2 linked regions of the Ensifer sp. PDNC004 genome follow. The protein of the gene in region 1 interacts with the protein of each later gene in a pairwise test. Links are inferred from orthologs where the notes say so. Each region holds a gene or a part of one and is shown on either strand. Other genes may lie near its edges. The genes, in order: ribD and accC.

Region 1 (9,019 bases):
GCGAGTGCGAAGGCGAAGAGCCAGAAATTCTCGCGGAAGAGTGCGACGGCGGCGAGCGCTGCCCCGGCGGCCGCGATTGCGGTCCCGCTCATGAAGGCGAAACGGCGGCCGATCAGGCGCGACAATACCGCAACAAGCACAACGCCCAGCGCCATGCCGACGTTGAACGCGGTGAGCGGCGCGGTGGCCAGCGACTTGTCTTCCGCCAGCATCTGGTAACCGGCGACACCGCCGACCGAAAAGCAGATGGGGCCGACGACGCCGAGCACGGCCTGCGCGGCGGTCAGGAGGTAAACGTTGCGGCGTGTTTCGCGAAGGGTCTTGCCCATGTCATCTGCAGCAGCCGCAACCATCGACCTTATTTCCTCGGTTCGCCGCGGACCTGTCGGGCAATGCGGTCGAGGACAGCATTGACCAGCTTGGGCTCGTCATCCGAGAAGAAAGCCTTGGCGATCTCGACATACTCCGTGACGATCACCGGAACCGGCACGTCCTTGCGCTCAAGCATCTCGAAGGTGCCCGCACGCAGGATGGCGCGCACGGTGGAATCGAGACGCGACAACGCCCAGTCGTCCTGAAGCGCCGAGCCGATCAGCGGATCAAGCTTGCGCTGGTCGCGCACGACACCGGCGACAATCGACCGGAACCAGGAGGGGTCGGCCTTCAGGTAGGTGTCGCCATCGACATCCTGTCCGAGGCGATGCGCTTCGTATTCAGCAACCACTTCGAGGACACCGGTGCCGCCGATGTCCATCTGATAGAGCGCCTGCACCGCAGCAAGGCGTGCTGCACCGCGCTGGTTGACCTGCTTCAGCGGTTGATCCGAGGGGGTTTTCGTCACTTTTCCGTGCCCAGTTTCTTCTTAAGTTCAATCATGGTCAGTGCCGCACGCGCAGCAAAGCCACCCTTGTCGCCTTCCGAGCGGCGCGCACGCGCCCAGGCCTGATCGTCGTTTTCGACCGTCAAGATACCGTTGCCGATCGCGAGGCTCTCGCTCACCGCAAGATCCATGATCGCGCGCGAGGATTCGTTCGCGACGATGTCGAAATGATAGGTTTCGCCACGAATGACCATGCCAAGGGCAACGAAACCGTCGTATTCGGTGCCACCTTCGTCAGCGCCGTCGAGCGCCATGGCGATCGCCGGCGGGATTTCGAGAGCACCCGGAACTGTTACGATATCATAGGTCGCCCCGGCTTCGTCCAGCGCATGTTTCGCTCCGTCGAGCAGAGCGTCGGCCATATCGTCATAGAAACGCGCTTCCACAATCAGGATGTGGGCTGCCGTGGTCTCTGCCATGGATCACCTGTCTTTGAGAATTCAGCGCCGGATGCGACCGGCCAAGGCGGCGGTCAAACCACGCCCGGCGTCGAATGGCAAGCAAATTCCACCACAGACGGCCTTTTGCCGCGTCCGGCGGCCGCCAATAACCAGCATCCTAAGCTTCGCGGTTCCTCCAATTCGGTCCCACCGGAGGGCACTGCCGCCGACCGGCGAAGACGGCAAGCCGCACGCCTTATTCGCACCCATACGCGGCCTCACAGCCCCTGGTGAAACCATCGCGCGATTGCGCCTAGATGGTCTCGCCGATGGATTGCAACACTAGGATGTATTCCTGTAACCATCGTCGCTAATTTTAGCGATCGCAGGTTGACGACGGGACGAACGCGCGACACGGATAGAACGTATTAGCGTTACCGCGACAACGGTGCGCCAGGGAGGACCATGTGACCGATACGAAAAAGCCGATCGTTAATCCCAAAAACCTGGAACTCGACCACTGGACGCAAGGCACTTTCTTCGAATCCCGCGACGTCGCCTTCGGCGCGCTGCTAGGCCTCAAGGATCTGGGCATCGGCTACGGTGAAGTGCCGCCGGGAAAGTCCGGTTGCCCGTTTCACAATCACCATGTCGAAGAGGAAATGTTCATTATCCTCGAGGGTGAAGGGACTTACCGCTTCGGCAGCGAGCGTTACGCGGTCGGCCCGGGCGACATTCTGGGCGCGCCTGCGGGTGGTCCTGAAACAGCGCATCACCTGATCAATACGGGCACAGTGCCGCTCAAGTACCTTTCGATCTCGACCAAGGCGGCAACCGAAATCTGCGAGTACCCGGATTCGGGCAAGTTCCTCGCCAGGACGCGCGGTACCAAGGGCGAACGGTCGTTCAGCTTCACCGGCCGACCAGAAAGCGCCGTCGACTACTGGGACGGCGAGCCCGGTGCCTGACATCATCACAGCATAGGATCGAATATGCATAGCGTTCCCATCATCGAGACCGATCGCCTTGTCCTGCGCCCCTATCGCCGTGACGATTTTCCCTCCTATTCCGCGCTGTTCGGCGATGCCGAGGTCATCCGTTATGTCGGCGGGGTGCCGTTTACGCGGGAGCAGTCCTGGACCCGCTTCCTGCGCCAGGTCGGCATGTGGCACTATTTCGGCTTCGGCTTCTTTGCCATCCAGGACCGGGAGACCGGGACCTTTCTCGGCGAGGCCGGTTTCCACGACGTGCATCGCGCCATCACGCCTTCACTCGAAGGGACGATGGAAACGGGGTGGGCGCTGTCGCCGAAAGCGCATGGCAAGGGGCTCGCAACCGAGGCCGTCAGCGCGGCGCTCAAATGGGCCGACCACCAGTTTCCGACGTTGCGCAAGACCTGCATCATCGATATCGGCAACCACGCGTCGATCCGGGTCGCCGAGAAGCATGGCTTCAAGGAATTCTGGCGCACGACCTATCACGGCAACCACGTGATCATGTTCGAGCGCCACCAGAAGGCAGCGGCTGCGACAGGCGAAAGATGGGCTCGCGCGCACGCCGAAACATGAACAAGTTTTAATTGTTTTCCCGATGCCAATGCCTTGGAAAGGGCCACATTCCGGCCCAGTTTCCTAGTCGTTGGCACGACGCGCCCTCCCCAAGAAGGGAGCAAACGCCGACCAATCAGTCGAAACAGTCCAGCGTTTTTGCTTGCGGGTGACAACACCCGCAAACGAACCCTGCTGGCCGCCGCAATAGGCGAACCTCACCGGCCCGGAAACCCGCAAGGTTCCCGCGTTCCCGTATCGGGCCGGCTTGCGCCTTGTTGCCGGTAAACAAAGGAGCATGACCATGAACCGCATAGCCAAGCTTTCCGTCATCGCTGCTCTCTCCGCCCTTTCCTTCGGCGGCGTCTCCTATGCTGCGAGCGCAGCCATGAACTGGCCGGCCGAAATCGACCCCACCGTTCGCGATTTCAAGGGCGATCATTTCAACGTCGTCGACGTGGATACGCTGAAGGAATCGAGCCAGACGCGCATGTGGATCAACGAAGCGACGCCGCAACAGCTTTCGTCCCTGCACGCAGCCGTCGAAGGCAACAAGCCGCTTGCAGCCAAGCTGAAGGCGCAGAATGTCGAGATGAACAACATTGCCGGCGCCGAACAGGCGGCCGACGGCAGCCTGACCCTCTACGTGCGTTGAGCGTCAACATCTCCCGAAACCAGAACCGCCCCCGATCGGGGGCGGTTTGCATTCGGCGAAAGAGGAAGTCAGTTCACTCCGGCTTTGGCGCCGGGAACTCCGCGAGGCGCGCCGCGTAGCGCGCCATGGTGTCGACCTCGAAGTTGACGAAATCGCCGGCCTTGCGCTCGCCCCAGGTCGTGACCTCCAGCGAGTGACGGATCAGGAGCACGTCGAATTCGGCGCCAGCGACCTTGTTGACCGTCAGCGACGTACCGTCTAGCGCGACCGATCCCTTTGGCGCGACGAACTTTGCCAGATGCTCAGGCGCCCGCAGACGAAATCGCACGGCGTCGCCTTCCGCTTCCACCGACAGAATTTCCGCCTTGTCGTCGACATGGCCGGAAACCAAGTGGCCACCGAGTTCGTCGCCGATCTTCAAGGACCGCTCGAGATTGATGCGCGTGCCTTTCGTCCAGCCCGCGATCGTCGTCAGCCGCAGCGCCTCTTCCCAGGCCTCGACCTCGAACCAGCGCTCGTTGCTGCCGGCGTCAGGCAAAGCCGTCACCGTCAGGCATACGCCGGAGTGGGCGATGGAGGCCCCCATGTCGATCGTCTTCGGATCGTAGCGCGTGGCGACACGCAGCTTGATGCCTTCCTTCAGCGGGGTGACGGAATCGACGGTGCCGATATCGGTAACAATGCCTGTGAACATCAGTTCTCTCTTTCGTATTCCTCGAACAGATCGTCGCCATAGCGTGCCTCGGCGACGCGGCGGAAGCCTGCCGGCACGGACTTACGGTCAAATGGGGATGCGATGCCGTTTTCGCCAATGGTCCCCGGTCCGGTGTAGAGCTGGATGCGGTCGACAAGGTTCGCATCGAGAAAGGCGCGCGCAGCCACTGCACCGCCTTCAACCATCAGCGAGGAGAGACCGCGGGACGCGAGTGCGGTAAGAAGGTCGGCGATCGATCCGGCTTCGAGCACCTCGACGCCGGCCGCCTCCAGGGCCGCCTTGCGTGCTGCTCGGCCATCATCCGCATCCGAATCAGCATCACCGGAACCGTCGCTGGAGACCACGATGACGGGGACCTCCCGCGCCGTTAACACAAGTTTGGAGGAAAGCGGCAGGTCGAGCCGGCGATCGAGAACGATGCGCAGCGGCGAACGATGTTCGAGCCCCGGCAAGCGCACGGTCAATTCCGGATCGTCGGCCGCAGCCGTGCCGATCCCGACCAGGATCGCGTCGGTCTCCGCCCGCAGCATCTGTACTTGACCACGGGAGATGGAACCGGTGATGCGCACCTGCCCCTCGCCCTTGCGCCCGATCATGCCATCGGCCGAAACGGCAAGCTTGAGAGTCACATAGGGACGTCGGCTGACCTGGCGCATGAGGTAGGCTTCAAGCGCCTGATGCCCGTCCTCGGGGAGCACACCGATATCGACGGTGATGCCGGCATCGCGCAGGCGCACGACGCCGCGCCCTGCGACCCGCACGTCCGGATCGAGGATCGAGATCACCACGCGGGATATGCCGGAGGCGACGAGCGCATCGGCGCAGGGCGGCGTCTTGCCGTGATGGGAGCAAGGCTCGAGCGTCACGTAGGCGGTCGCACCCCTTGCCTTCTCGCCGGCCTCGGTCAGCGCCTGGGTTTCGGCATGCGGACGGCCGCTTCGCGCGGTTACGGCCCGGCCGACGATAACACCGTCCTTGACGATCAGGCAGGCGACGGAGGGATTGGTGGATGTCTGTCCGAGATGGTGGCGAGCCAGCCTCAGCGCCGCGGCCATGAACCTCTCGTCTTCACGGTTGGGCGCTTTCATGGCTCTATCCAGCGTGAGCTATTCGCCGGGATCGCGCGCGATCTTGGCGCTGATCTCGGTGATGACCTTCTCGAAATCCTCCGCATGGGAGAAATCGCGATAGACCGAAGCGTAGCGCACGAAGGCCACGTCATCGAGGCTCTTCAGCGCTTCGAGCACCTGCAGGCCGATTTCTTCCGAAGGGATCTCGGTCTCGCCGGAGCTTTCGAGGCGGCGCACGATCCCGGAGACCGCCCGCTCGATGCGGTCGCGATCGACCGGGCGCTTGCGCAGCGCGATCTCGAAGGAGCGCAAAAGCTTGTCCCGGTCGAAAGGAACCTTCCGACCGGTTTTCTTGATGATCATCAGCTCGCGCAACTGCACCCGTTCGAAGGTCGTGAAACGACCTCCACAATCCGGACAAATCCGGCGGCGGCGAATGGCATTCCCGTCCTCTGCCGGACGGGAATCCTTCACCTGACTGTCTTCAGAACCGCAATAGGGGCAGCGCATGGGCGACCGATCACATGTAGCCGTACATCGGGAAGCGGTCGGTCAGCTTGACGACCTTGTCGCGAACGCTCGCTTCGACGGCGGCATTGCCCTCGTCGGAGTTGGCGACCTTCAGGCCGTCGAGAACCTCGACGATCCGCTCACCGATTTCCTTGAACTCGGCTTCCTTGAAGCCACGGGTCGTGCCGGCCGGCGTGCCGAGACGGACGCCCGAGGTGACGAAGGGCTTTTCAGGGTCGAACGGGATGCCGTTCTTGTTGCAGGTGATGAAGGCACGACCGAGAGCGGCTTCCGCGCGCTTGCCTGTTGCGTTCTTCTTGCGCAGGTCGACGAGCATCAGGTGGTTGTCCGTACCGCCCGAGACGATGTCGAGGCCATTGGCCTTCAGCGTTTCGGCAAGCGTGCGGGCGTTCTTGACGACCTGGGCCGCATAGTCCTTGAACGACGGCTGCAGCGCTTCTCCGAGGGCCACGGCCTTCGCAGCGATGACGTGCATCAGCGGGCCGCCCTGAAGGCCCGGGAAGACGGCCGAGTTGATCTTCTTGGCGATATCTTCGTCGTTGGTCAGAACCATGCCGCCGCGCGGGCCGCGGAGCGACTTGTGCGTCGTGGTCGTTGCCACGTGGCAATGCGGGAACGGCGACGGATGCTGGCCACCGGCGACGAGACCGGCGATGTGCGCCATGTCGACCATCAGCCAGGCGCCGACTTCATCGGCGATCTCGCGGAAACGCTTCCAGTCCCAGATACGCGAGTAAGCGGTGCCGCCGGCGATGATCAGCTTCGGCTTGTGCTTGCGCGCCTGCTCGGCGACGTTGTCCATGTCAAGCAGGTGGTCGTCTTCACGCACGCCGTAGGAGACGACGTTGAACCACTTGCCGGACATATTGACCGGCGAACCGTGTGTCAGGTGACCGCCCGAATTGAGGTCGAGGCCCATGAAGGTGTCGCCCGGCTGCAGGAGCGCCAGGAACACGGCCTGGTTCATCTGCGAACCGGAGTTCGGCTGAACGTTGGCGAAGTTGACGCCGAAGAGCTTCTTGGCGCGCTCGATCGCCAGTTCCTCGGCGATGTCGACGAACTGGCAGCCGCCGTAGTAGCGCTTGCCCGGGTAGCCCTCGGCATATTTGTTGGTCATGATCGAGCCCTGGGCTTCGAGCACGGCGCGGGAAACGATGTTCTCGGAGGCGATCAGCTCGATCTCGTGGCGCTGGCGACCCAGCTCCTTCTCGATCGCACCAAAGATGTCCGGATCGCTGTCGGCCAGAGAGCGGGTGAAGAAAGCGTCATTGGTCTGTTCAGGCATCGGTGCGAGGCTCCTCTCAAGGGTGGCAGTTCTTTAACTTCCTCGCACGGAGAGAGCAATATCCGCTGTGCGGTTTGCGTCATTTCCCCCATCTGCCGCGCCGAAATATCGCGGGGTCCGGCGCATGAAAAAGCCGCGCTTCCAGGGGAAACGCGGCTTTTCGATTTCGTGTCGCAAATCTGCTTATTGCGGCAAGGCGTCCTGATCGACCGAACCGGCCGACTGCTCGACGCCATAGGGCGTCTGAAGCGCGAGTTCGGTGGCACCGTCGCGCTGATAGATATCGTCGCGGAACTGCACCACGCCGTCCTTGGCGGACCAGGCGGTGATATAGGTGAAGAAAACAGGCACTTCCTCGGCAAGCGTGATCGGCGTGTTGACGCCGGTCTTGATGGTCGCCTCGATCTGCTGGCGCGACCAGCCGGGCGTTTCCTTCAGGAGCCAGGTCGAAAGGTCGCGCACGTTCTGCACGCGCACGCAGCCCGACGATTCGAAGCGCATGAGCTTGTTGAACAGGCCCTGCTGTGGCGTGTCGTGCATGTAGACCTGATGCTCGTTGTGGAAGTTGATCTTCGTCGACGACATCGCGTTGATCTTGCCCGGGTCCTGGCGGAACATCAGGTTCGGCGCCTTTTCCGCGTTCCAGTCGACGGTTTCCGGCGACACTTCGCCGCCGCTGCCGTCGAACAGGCGGATCGAGTTGCGCGCGAGATAGGTCGGGTCCTTGCGCATCAGCGGCATGATGTCCTTCTGGATGATCGAGCGAGGCGCGGTCCAGTAGGGGTTGAGGATGACCTCGTAAATCTTCGAGTTGAGGATCGGCGACTGGCGGTCGATCTTGCCGACGATCGCCGTGTGGCGCAGCGCCACGCGGCCGTTCTCCACCGCTTCGATATAGGCGGCCGGAATGTTGACCATCACGTAGCGGCGGCCGAGCCCACCCGACATCGACTGCAGGCGAACGAGGTTGGTCTGAAGCTGGCCGAGGCGGGTGTTGGCATCGACATTGATCGCCTTCAGCGTGTACTCGCCGATGACGCCGTCTGCCGGCAGACCGTGGCGGGCCTGGAAGCGCTTGACTGCGCCCTCGACGTAGCTGTCGAAGGACGAGGAGACACCGGCCGAGCGCGGCAGGTCGCCGGAAACCATCAGGCGCTGGCGGAGCTGCTGCACGGACGGGTCGGTGACGCCAAGTTCGAGCTTGACGCTGGTCTGAACCGACGGCCAGCCGCCCTGCGAAACGATGTTCTGGTAGTCGAAGATCGCCTGCTGCACGTGAGCGATCGTTTCCGGGCCGAAGACAGGCGTGTTCGAAACCACCGTCGTCGCGGTGCGCGATGCCCCCTTCGCGTCAAACTGGTCGTCCCAGGAGCCGCGGCGAGGCGAATTGATGATCTCGTTCAGGGCGTCCTGTGCGCTTGCCGCGCCGGCGACTGCCACGGCGCCGAAGGTTGCTGCCGAGCGCAAGAAGGCGCGGCGCGAGAATGCATCAATTCCATTCTTTTTCGACATAATCCTACCATCCCAATGCGTTGGCACACGCCCTATGCGCTGACACGCACGTTGCCGCAGCCCTAACACGATCGTGGTTAACAAAGGTCAACCAACGAGCCACCCTGCCCTCACAAGATTTCACGATGCCGCGAGTGAGGACCCTCATCCGGCAGGCGAAACGCGAAACGAATCCACACACCAGAAAACATGTGGCCGCACCTACCGCATGTCGTCGTCGCTGTCATAGCAATATGGCCAATTCGTGTCTCGGCGAGGCTGAACCGCGACATGGCATGCCTTTTGCTTTTCGCTGGACGCGACGGGGCTGCAGCCGAAGTGGAAACGGCAACATTCTGATTTGCTAATGTTTTTGGCTTGAAAAATCGCGCGAAGGCGCGGAAAGCGTGCCGCAGCTGTGCAGCTTTTCGGCAACAGGACAGGGTGCCGTAAATGGCAAAGGTC
Region 2 (9,102 bases), 120 kb from region 1 along the record:
GGCGACGATGGCGCAGACGAAGCCGAAGCCGTAGAGGCACCGGCCGCTGCAGCCGAGGTCGAAGTGGCTGTCGCTGTCGAGGAAACGGCTGTGGTTGCCGAAGAAGTCGAGGTGGCGGACGCAAAGCCTGCCAAGCCGAAGCGCACCCGCAAGAAAGCCGTCAAGGCTGAAGAACCGGCAGTCAGCGTCGACGAAGTTGCCCAGGCAGCGATCGAAGACCAGCCCGCCGTTGCCGACCCGGCCGTCGAAGCGGTGGAAGAGGCTGCGGCCGACCTTGCCGAGACCAAACCGGTGCGCGCCAACCGCGACCTTTCGAAGATCGCTTCCGAACCGGTGGTAACGTCGAGCGCGACGAAGCCCGAAGAGGAAGAGCCGGCCAAGCCGAAAAAGGGTGGCTGGTGGCAGCGCCGCGGCTTCTTCTAAGCCGCGCTGCAAGTACCAAACTCTGAAAATACGAAAGGCCCGGAGCGATCCGGGCCTTTTCCTATAGACGGATGACAGAAGGGGCTTTGCCCCTGCCCGTTCGCTCAGGCGGTCACGCCAGCCAGCGTCCGATCCTGTCCATCGCCTCGACCATGTCGGCCTCGGCACCAGCATAGGAGAAGCGCATCGTGCGGTGCCCTTCCAGCGGATCGAAGTCGAATCCAGGGGTCGCCGCGACATTGATCTCGGCGAGCATCCGCTTGGCAAAGGCCATGCTGTCATTGGTAAAGCGCGTGACATCCACGTAGGCGTAGAAGGCGCCGTCCATCGGCGAGGCGATGGAGAAGCCGATCTCCGGCAACCGCTTCATCAGCATGTCCCGGTTGGCGGCATAGGCGGTCTTGTAGCGGTCGAGTTCCTCATGGGCGTCGAGTGCTGCTTCTGCCGCAATCTGCGAGAGCTCGGGCGGCGAGATGTAGAGGCTCTGGGCGATGCGCTCGAAACCGCGCACCTTGTCGGCCGGCAGCACCATCCAGCCAATCCGCCAGCCGGTCATGCAATAGTATTTCGAGAAGGAGTTGATGACGATCACCTCGTCGGTCACCTCCAGCGCGCTTGCCTCTTCGCCGGCAAAGGTCAGCCCGTGATAGATCTCGTCGGAGATGAAGGCAATCGATTCGGCTCGGCAATAGTCAGCCAGCGCCTTGAGGCCGGCCCTGCCCGTCACGGTGCCGGTGGGGTTGGCCGGGCTCGCCAAAAGCACGCCTTTCAAAGGACGGCCTAATTTCGCAGCGGCACGTGAAAGACTTTCAGGCGTCAGAGTGAAGCCGGTCTCGGCATTGGCCTCGACCTCGACGACCGTCAGGCCGAGGGCTGCGAGGATGTTGCGGTAGGCTGGATAGCCCGGCCGCGCAATGGCAACACAGTCGCCGGGATCGAAGAGAGCCAGGAAGGCGAGATTGAAGCCGGCGGATGAGCCGGAGGTGACCGCCACCCGCTGCGGATCGAGCGCGATGCCGTGGCGTTTTTCATAGTGCCGGGCGATTGCTGTGCGCAGCGACAAGGTGCCGAGCGCGTCGGTATAGCCGAGCCTGCCATGCTCAAGCGCCTTGCGCGCAGCGTCGAGAGCTGCTTTGGGCGCCGGGTGGGCAGGCTGCCCGACCGCCATCGAGATCACCGGGTGGCCGGCGTCGCGGCGACGAGTCGCCTCCGCCAGTACGTCCATCGCATGGAAAGGTTCGACGGCACTGCGTTTTGACAAATCTACCAACGGAAAATCCTCGATATGCGGCTGTTCTCCAGCCCTTTGCCCGATGAAAATGACCTTCACAAGTCCGCGAGTGCCGTATTTCCGCCGATTTTGCCGTTTCGTTTCCGCAACACCCACCCTATGCTGCCGGCATATTGCGGATACGAGGAATCCTGTTGTCACTCAGAACAGCCGGTTGACCCGGCGACACGCGATGGACGACACACAGGATACGCAAGGACAACGAGGTAGAAATGAACTTCAGCACCAAGATGATTGCCGCCGGGACGCTCGCAGCGTTCGTGGCCGGGGTCAGCCTGCCCCAAAACGCGTTCGCGCTCGACGCGAAGCAGAAGGAAGAGATCGGCGCCTTCATCAAGGAATACCTGATCGCCAATCCGGAGATCATGCTCGAGGTCCAGGAGGCGCTGACGACGAAGCAGCGCGCCAAGCAGCAGGAAGCGGCGGAAGGCGCGATCACTGAGAACAAGAAGGCGATCTTCAATTCCGACTATGACATGGTGCTCGGCAACCCCAAGGGCGACGTCACCGTCGTCGAGTTCTACGACTACAATTGCGGCTACTGCAAACGCGCGCTTTCCGACATGGACGACATCCTCGCCAAGGACAAGAACGTGCGCTTTGTGCTGAAGGAACTGCCGATCCTCGGCCCGGATTCGCTGGCCGCCCACAAGGTGAGCGCCGCCTTCCGCCTGGTCGCTCCGGAAAAATACGGCGACTTCCACCGGGCGCTGCTCGGCGGCGAGGACCGCGCCACGGAGGAGACGGCGCTTGCGGTTGCCGCCAAGCTCGGCGTTTCCGAAAAGGACCTGCGCGCCAAGATGGAAAAGGAGCCGCATGACGCGGCCGTGCGCGAGGCCTACAGCCTTGCCAACGACCTCGGCATCACCGGAACGCCTTCCTACGTCATCGGCAACGAAGCGGTCTTCGGAGCAGTCGGCGCCGAGGAGATCGAAGGCAAGGTCGCCAATATGCGCGAATGCGGCAAGACAGCCTGCTGACAAACCTTCCCATGACTGTGGACAAATCCCGCGGGGGCCCAAAGGGCTTTTCCTCGCGGGACCATCAGTCTATAGGTAACCCTCCATGACCGGACCGGAATCCCTTATGCCATCGACCATTTTCGTGCTGAACGGCCCCAACCTGAATGCGCTGGGCAAGCGCGAACCGGGTATTTATGGTGGGCAGACGCTGGCCGACATCGAGGCCATGTGCAAGGCGGAAGGCAAGGCGCTCGGCTTCGACGTCGATTTCCGCCAGTCGAACCATGAGGGAACGCTGGTCGATTGGCTGCACGAGGCCGGCAACGTCGCCGCAGGCGTTGCAATCAACCCGGCTGCCTATGGCCACACGTCGATCGCACTTCATGATGCCATCCGCGCCATCGGCATTCCGGTCGTCGAACTGCACCTCTCGAACATCCATGCGCGTGAGGAGTTCCGCCACAAGTCGATGATCGCACCCGCCGTCAAGGGCGTCATCTGCGGCTTCGGCGCACAGAGTTACATTCTTGCGCTGCATGCGCTAAAGAACCTGACAAATCCGTCGAAATAAAAAGAACACAAGAGGCTCATATTCCATGGCTGACAAGAAACCAGGTATCGACCAGGCGCTGATCCGCGATCTCGCCAATATTCTCAAGGACACCGATCTGACCGAGATCGAAGTCGAGCAGGACGACCTGCGCATTCGCGTTTCGCGCAACGGCACGCCGGTTGCGATGCCGATGGCCATGCCGCAGATGCCGGCTTACCAGATGCCCGCCGCAGCGGCCGCCCCGGCAAACGCCGTTGCCGCTCCCGCCGCCGAGAGCGCCCGCGCATCGAAGAATGCCGTGACCGCGCCGATGGTCGGCACTGCCTACCTGTCCCCCGCACCGGGAGCCCGCCCCTTCGTTGAGGTCGGTGCCACGGTCAAGGAAGGCCAGACGATCCTCATCATCGAAGCGATGAAGACGATGAACCAGATCCCGGCTCCGCGCTCGGGCAAGGTCACCGAAATCTTCGTCCAGGACGCAGCCCCCGTCGAATATGGCGAACCGCTGATCGTAATCGAATAAGGCGGCGCGGCGATGATCTCGAAAATTCTCATTGCCAATCGCGGCGAAATCGCCCTTCGCGTGCTTCGTGCCTGCAAGGAACTCGGCATCGCCACGGTCGCCGTTCATTCCACGGCCGACGCCGACGCCATGCATGTTCGCCTCGCCGACGAGAGCGTCTGCATCGGCCCGCCGCCCTCGCGCGATAGCTATCTGAACATTCACCAGATCGTCGCCGCCTGCGAAATCACCGGTGCCGACGCCGTGCATCCGGGCTACGGCTTCCTGTCGGAAAACGCCAAGTTCGCCGAAATCCTCGAAGCGCACGACATCACCTTCATCGGCCCGACGGCGGAACACATCCGCATCATGGGTGACAAGATCACCGCCAAGCAGACGGCGCAGGAACTTGGCATCCCGGTCGTTCCGGGTTCCGACGGCGAAGTGAAGCCGGAGAACGCGCTCGAAGTCGCCCGCAAGATCGGTTTCCCGGTCCTGATCAAGGCGACCGCCGGTGGCGGCGGCCGCGGCATGAAGGTCGCCCGCAGCGAGGCGGACCTCGAAGAGGCCGTTGCGACGGCCCGCACCGAAGCGCTTGCCGCTTTCGGCAACGACGCCGTCTACATGGAGAAGTACCTCTCCAAGCCGCGCCACATCGAAATCCAGATCGTCGGCGACGGCGCCGGCAATGCGGTGCATCTCGGCGAACGCGATTGCTCGCTGCAGCGCCGTCACCAGAAGGTCTGGGAAGAGGCGAATTCGCCGGCCCTCAACGTCGACCAGCGCATGAAGATCGGCCAGATCTGCGCCGACGCCATGAAGAAGCTGAAGTATCGCGGCGCCGGCACGGTCGAGTTCCTCTACGAGAACGGCGAGTTCTATTTCATCGAAATGAACACCCGTCTTCAGGTCGAGCATCCGATCACCGAAGCGATCACCGGCATTGACCTCGTGCACGAGCAGATCCGCGTCGCCTCCGGCGGCGGTCTCTCGGTCCAGCAGGAAGACATCGTGTTTTCCGGCCACGCGATCGAGTGCCGCATCAATGCCGAAGACCCGCGTACCTTCGTCCCCTCCCCGGGCACGATCACGCATTTCCATGCGCCGGGCGGCCTTGGCGTGCGCGTCGATTCGGGCGCCTATCAGGGCTACCGAATCCCGCCTTACTACGACAGCCTGATCGGCAAGCTGATCGTGCATGGCCGTACCCGCGTCGAATGCATGATGCGCCTGCGCCGCGTGCTTGACGAATTTGTCATCGACGGCATCAAGACGACGCTTCCGCTGTTCCAGGACCTGATCAATAATCAGGACATTGCCAACGGCGACTACGACATCCACTGGCTGGAGAAGCATCTGGCCACCACGTCCGAGTAAGGACCAGACATTGAAAGGGACGCGCAGCAAGCAGCCCGATATTACGCCGGACATGCTGCTGCGCGCCTATTCGATCGGCCTCTTCCCGATGGCCGATTCGGCCGATGATCCGGAGCTCTTCTGGGTCGAGCCAGAAATTCGCGGAGTGATCCCGCTCGCAGGCTTCCACACCTCTCGCAGCCTCGCCAAGACCATCCGCCGAAAGCCTTTCGACATCCGCTTCAACACCGCCTTCGAAGCGGTCATGGACGGCTGTGCTGCCCCTGCTCCCGACCGGCCGACAACCTGGATCAACAATAAGATCCGCACGCTCTACGCGACACTGCACTCGATGGGCTATGCCCACAGCGTCGAGGCCTGGGAAGGCGACCAACTGGTCGGGGGGCTTTACGGGGTTTCGCTCGGCTCAGCCTTCTTCGGCGAAAGCATGTTTTCCAGACGCACCGACGCCTCGAAGATCTGCCTCGTGCATCTGGTCGAGCGACTGAAGGCGCGCGGCTTCGAACTGCTCGATACACAGTTCACCACCGAACACCTGAAGTCGTTCGGCGCCGTCGACGTGCCGAAGGCGGAATACGAAGTATTGCTCGCGAACGCGATGTCGTCGCCCGACCTCGCCTTCTAACCAAGGCAAATTCTAAAGAATGGGGATATGCCCCGCCGCTCAGCGCTTCTGCGCGGTATCCGGCGGCGGCAGGTCCGAGGTCGCCTTGCAAGACTGCAGCCAGACGTCATAGACCGGATGCTCGACGGCGTTCAGACCGGGGCTGTCGGCAAACATCCAGCCGGTAAAGATACGGCGGATCTTGCGGTCGAGCGTGATTTCCTCGACCTCGACGAAGGTGGTGATCTTCTGCGCTTCCGTATCGTCACGGCTATAGCAGACGCGCGGCGTGACCTGGAGGGCGCCGAACTGCACGGTCTCGCCGATATAGACGTCGAAGGTGGTGATGCGGCCGGTGATCTTGTCGATGCCGGAGAAGACGGCGACGGCGTTGGAAAGGCGGGCTGCGTCAACGGCTTCCGCAGATGCGACCAGCGGCAAGGCGGCAAGCAGGGACAAGCCCAAACGCCGTGCTCCTTGGCCGATTGCCTTGCGCAGATCAGAACCTGCCATCGTCGCCTGTCTCCCGCGTATCCTGTTCGTCATGGATTTCAGGCGCTAACCATCAATTGTGGCCTCGCCATGATCGAGGAACCCATTCCGCGGTCCGTCGTCGTCACTGAGAACAGATTATTCAGGAGCCGGGCGTCCAGGCGTCGTAGTCGCCGGTTACGCGCGGGCGCTTGCCGGTGGCAGCGATCGAGCCCTGTGGGCGGTAGGCGTTGGCCGTGCCGGTCGGATTGGCGCGGTGCGCCTTCTGCCATTCCCGCGGCGTGTACTTTTCATCGGCCGGCGAAACGTCGGTCCGGTGGTGCATCCAGCCGTGCCAGCCGGCCGGAATGGCGGAAGCTTCGGCGTAGCCGTTGTAGATCACCCAGCGGCGGGTGCGACCTTCAGAGTCCTTGCCGCCCTGGTAGTAGACATTGCCGAGTTCGTCTTGACCGACCCGTTGACCGTGGCGCCAGGTGTGAAAGCGCGTTCCGATCGTCTGTTCGTTCCACCAGGTGAAAATCTGCAGCAGGAGCTTCATGGATGCCGTCCTTGACCGGCCGTTGGGAAGGCGGCCAGATACCAAAACAATGTTCCCGCTTATGCCCCGCCGCTCAGGGCTTGTCCAGTGATTCCGAGGTAAAGGCGGTCATTTCAACGGTAGTTGAAAGCCGAAATGGCTGCGCGCAAAGCCCAGGCGCTCATAGAAGCGATGTGCATCGGTGCGCACGGCGTTGGACGTGAGCCTCACCTTCCTGGCCCCCTTCTCCCGCGCCTCAGCAATCGCATGGCGCATCATGCGTTCGCCGATCCCACGGCCGCGCATGTCGGCGCGCGTCTGAACGGCTTCGACGATCAGGCTGGAGCTTCCCCGCCCGGACAGCGATATGTGCAGCGCGGTTTGAAAGGTGCCGACGACCTGCCCTTCGAGAACCGCGACGAACAGCGTCTGCAGCGTCGAGGCTTCAATCCGGTCGTAGGCAGCGGCGTAGTCTGCGAAGGCCTCAGCGTCGGTCGTGTCGCCGTGACCGCCCAGCGGATCATTGGCGAAGAGCGCGACGATCGCTTCGAGATCCTTGCGCTCAGCCTTGCGGATCATGAGTTCGGTCGCGTCCATGGTTCTCCGCTCACATCGTTCATCGGCTGCGGATCAAGCACTCGGAGGTAACGGCGCGATGACAGCGCCGCTTCTCTCAGGCTTATCCACAGGCATGCGAAACGTCAGGCAACCGGGCGGATCGCCTAGCCGAGAAGCGGCTTTTCCAGAACGATGGCCGGCAGGCCGGACGGGTCGTCGCCCGCCGTCTCACCCACTTCGGCAAAGCCATGCGCCCGATAGAAGGTGAGCGCGTGCAGGTTCTGCGGCTCGACCTCGACGCGCATGCGTTCGGCGTCCGGAAAGCAGGTCTCGAGCTCGGCGAAGATATCGCGGCCGACGCCCTGGCGCTGGAACTTCGGAAGGACATAGAGCTGGTGCAGCACCACCGTCTTGGCCTGCGTGTCGGACATCGCCGCATAGCCCATGCCGCCCAGCTGCCTTCCATCGTCGGCAACAAGAAACTCGGCGTTCTTGCGCGCGAGCCGGGCTTTGAGCGCTGGCAGCGAATGCCAGCGCTCGTTCAGTTCCTTGACCTTCTCGACACCGTAGAAAGTGTCATAGGTCGCGTGCCACGTTTCGATCAGCAGAGCGCGAACCTTCTCCAGGTCGCGCGCGCTTGCCGTGCGCACGAAGAACATCGTTATTCCTCGATGCCGAGCTTGGCCTTGACCAGCGCCTGAACGGCCTGCGGATTGGCCTTGCCGCCGGTCGCCTTCATCACCTGGCCGACGAACCAGCCGGCAAGCGAGGGCTTGGCCTGCACCTTGGCGACCTGATCCGGGTTGGCGGCGATGATCTCGTCGACGGCCTTTTCGATGGCGCCGGTGTCGGTCACCTGCTTCATGCCGCGGGTCTCGACGATCTCGGCCGGGTCGCCCCCCTCGTTCCAGATGATCTCGAAGAGGTCCTTGGCGATCTTGCCGGAGATGGTCTCCGCCTTGATGAGGTCGATGATGCCGCCGAGCTGGGCCGGCGAAACCGGAGTCTCTTCAATGGCTTTGCCGGCTTTGTTCAAGGCGCCGAGCAGGTCGTTGATGACCCAGTTGGCGGCAATCTTGCCATCGCGGCCTTCCGCCACCGCCTCGAAATAGTCGGCGATCGACTTTTCGGAAACGAGCACCGAAGCGTCATAGACCGAGAGGCCGAGGTCGCGCACGAAGCGCTCCTTCTTGTCGTCGGGCAGCTCCGGCAGGTCGGCCTTCAGTGCCTCGACGAATGCGTCGTCGAATTCGAGCGGCAGCAGGTCCGGATCCGGGAAGTAGCGGTAGTCGTGCGCGTCTTCCTTGGAGCGCATCGAGCGGGTCTCGCCCTTGTTCGGGTCGAACAGGCGGGTCTCCTGGTCGATGCTGCCACCGTCCTCGAGAATTCCGATCTGGCGGCGTGCCTCGTATTCGATTGCCTGGCCGATGAAGCGGATCGAGTTGACGTTCTTGATTTCGCAGCGCGTGCCGAAGCCCTCGCCCGGACGACGGACGGACACGTTGACGTCGGCGCGCATCGAGCCTTCGTCCATGTTGCCGTCGCAGGTACCAAGGTAGCGCACGATCGAGCGCAGCTTCGTCATGTAGGCCTTGGCCTCATCCGACGAGCGCATGTCCGGCTTGGAGACGATCTCCATCAGCGCGACGCCCGAGCGGTTGAGATCGACATAGGACATCGACGGATGCTGGTCGTGCATCGACTTGCCGGCGTCCTGCTCAAGATGCAGGCGCTCGATGCCGATCTCGACATCTTCGAACTGGCCCTGGCGGTCCGGACCGACCGAAATGATGATCTTGCCTTCGCCGACGATCGGATCCTTG

The links.
Region 2: the proteins of ribD (region 1) and accC interact in binary tests that used the Escherichia coli proteins (3 or more experiments, as listed by UniProt). The link is inferred for Ensifer sp. PDNC004 from one-to-one orthologs.

Annotation. Positions count from the first base shown.
Region 1 is NZ_CP070353.1:1,559,561-1,568,579, forward strand. What follows is about bases 3,211-6,003. They hold ribD (bifunctional diaminohydroxyphosphoribosylaminopyrimidine deaminase/5-amino-6-(5-phosphoribosylamino)uracil reductase RibD), read right to left. Parts: upstream 5,266-6,003; coding sequence 4,156-5,265; downstream 3,211-4,155. Other genes in these bases: JVX98_RS15870 (hypothetical protein), read left to right, coding at 3,211-3,462; JVX98_RS15875 (riboflavin synthase), read right to left, coding at 3,536-4,156; nrdR (transcriptional regulator NrdR), read right to left, coding at 5,284-5,757; glyA (serine hydroxymethyltransferase), read right to left, coding at 5,768-6,003. In the rest of the region: JVX98_RS15845 (MFS transporter), read right to left, coding at 1-353; transcription antitermination factor NusB, read right to left, coding at 359-841; ribH (6,7-dimethyl-8-ribityllumazine synthase), read right to left, coding at 838-1,299; JVX98_RS15860 (cupin domain-containing protein), read left to right, coding at 1,728-2,228; JVX98_RS15865 (GNAT family N-acetyltransferase), read left to right, coding at 2,253-2,828; more of JVX98_RS15870, read left to right, coding at 3,112-3,210; more of glyA, read right to left, coding at 6,004-7,063; JVX98_RS15895 (murein L,D-transpeptidase), read right to left, coding at 7,247-8,575. UniProt on the Escherichia coli protein: Converts 2,5-diamino-6-(ribosylamino)-4(3h)-pyrimidinone 5'-phosphate into 5-amino-6-(ribosylamino)-2,4(1h,3h)-pyrimidinedione 5'-phosphate.
Region 2 is NZ_CP070353.1:1,435,137-1,444,238, forward strand. The notes cover bases 3,061-5,936. They hold accC (acetyl-CoA carboxylase biotin carboxylase subunit), read left to right. Parts: upstream 3,061-3,764; coding sequence 3,765-5,108; downstream 5,109-5,936. Other genes in these bases: aroQ (type II 3-dehydroquinate dehydratase), read left to right, coding at 3,061-3,247; accB (acetyl-CoA carboxylase biotin carboxyl carrier protein), read left to right, coding at 3,273-3,752; aat (leucyl/phenylalanyl-tRNA--protein transferase), read left to right, coding at 5,119-5,733; JVX98_RS15280 (DUF2155 domain-containing protein), read right to left, coding at 5,773-5,936. In the rest of the region: JVX98_RS15245 (ribonuclease E/G), read left to right, coding at 1-423; JVX98_RS15250 (pyridoxal phosphate-dependent aminotransferase), read right to left, coding at 536-1,693; JVX98_RS15255 (DsbA family protein), read left to right, coding at 1,927-2,694; more of aroQ, read left to right, coding at 2,801-3,060; more of JVX98_RS15280, read right to left, coding at 5,937-6,225; JVX98_RS15285 (NADH:ubiquinone oxidoreductase subunit NDUFA12), read right to left, coding at 6,347-6,742; JVX98_RS15290 (GNAT family N-acetyltransferase), read right to left, coding at 6,851-7,318; JVX98_RS15295 (GNAT family N-acetyltransferase), read right to left, coding at 7,444-7,938; Asp-tRNA(Asn)/Glu-tRNA(Gln) amidotransferase subunit GatB, read right to left, coding at 7,941-9,102. UniProt on the Escherichia coli protein: This protein is a component of the acetyl coenzyme A carboxylase complex; first, biotin carboxylase catalyzes the carboxylation of the carrier protein and then the transcarboxylase transfers the carboxyl group to form malonyl-CoA.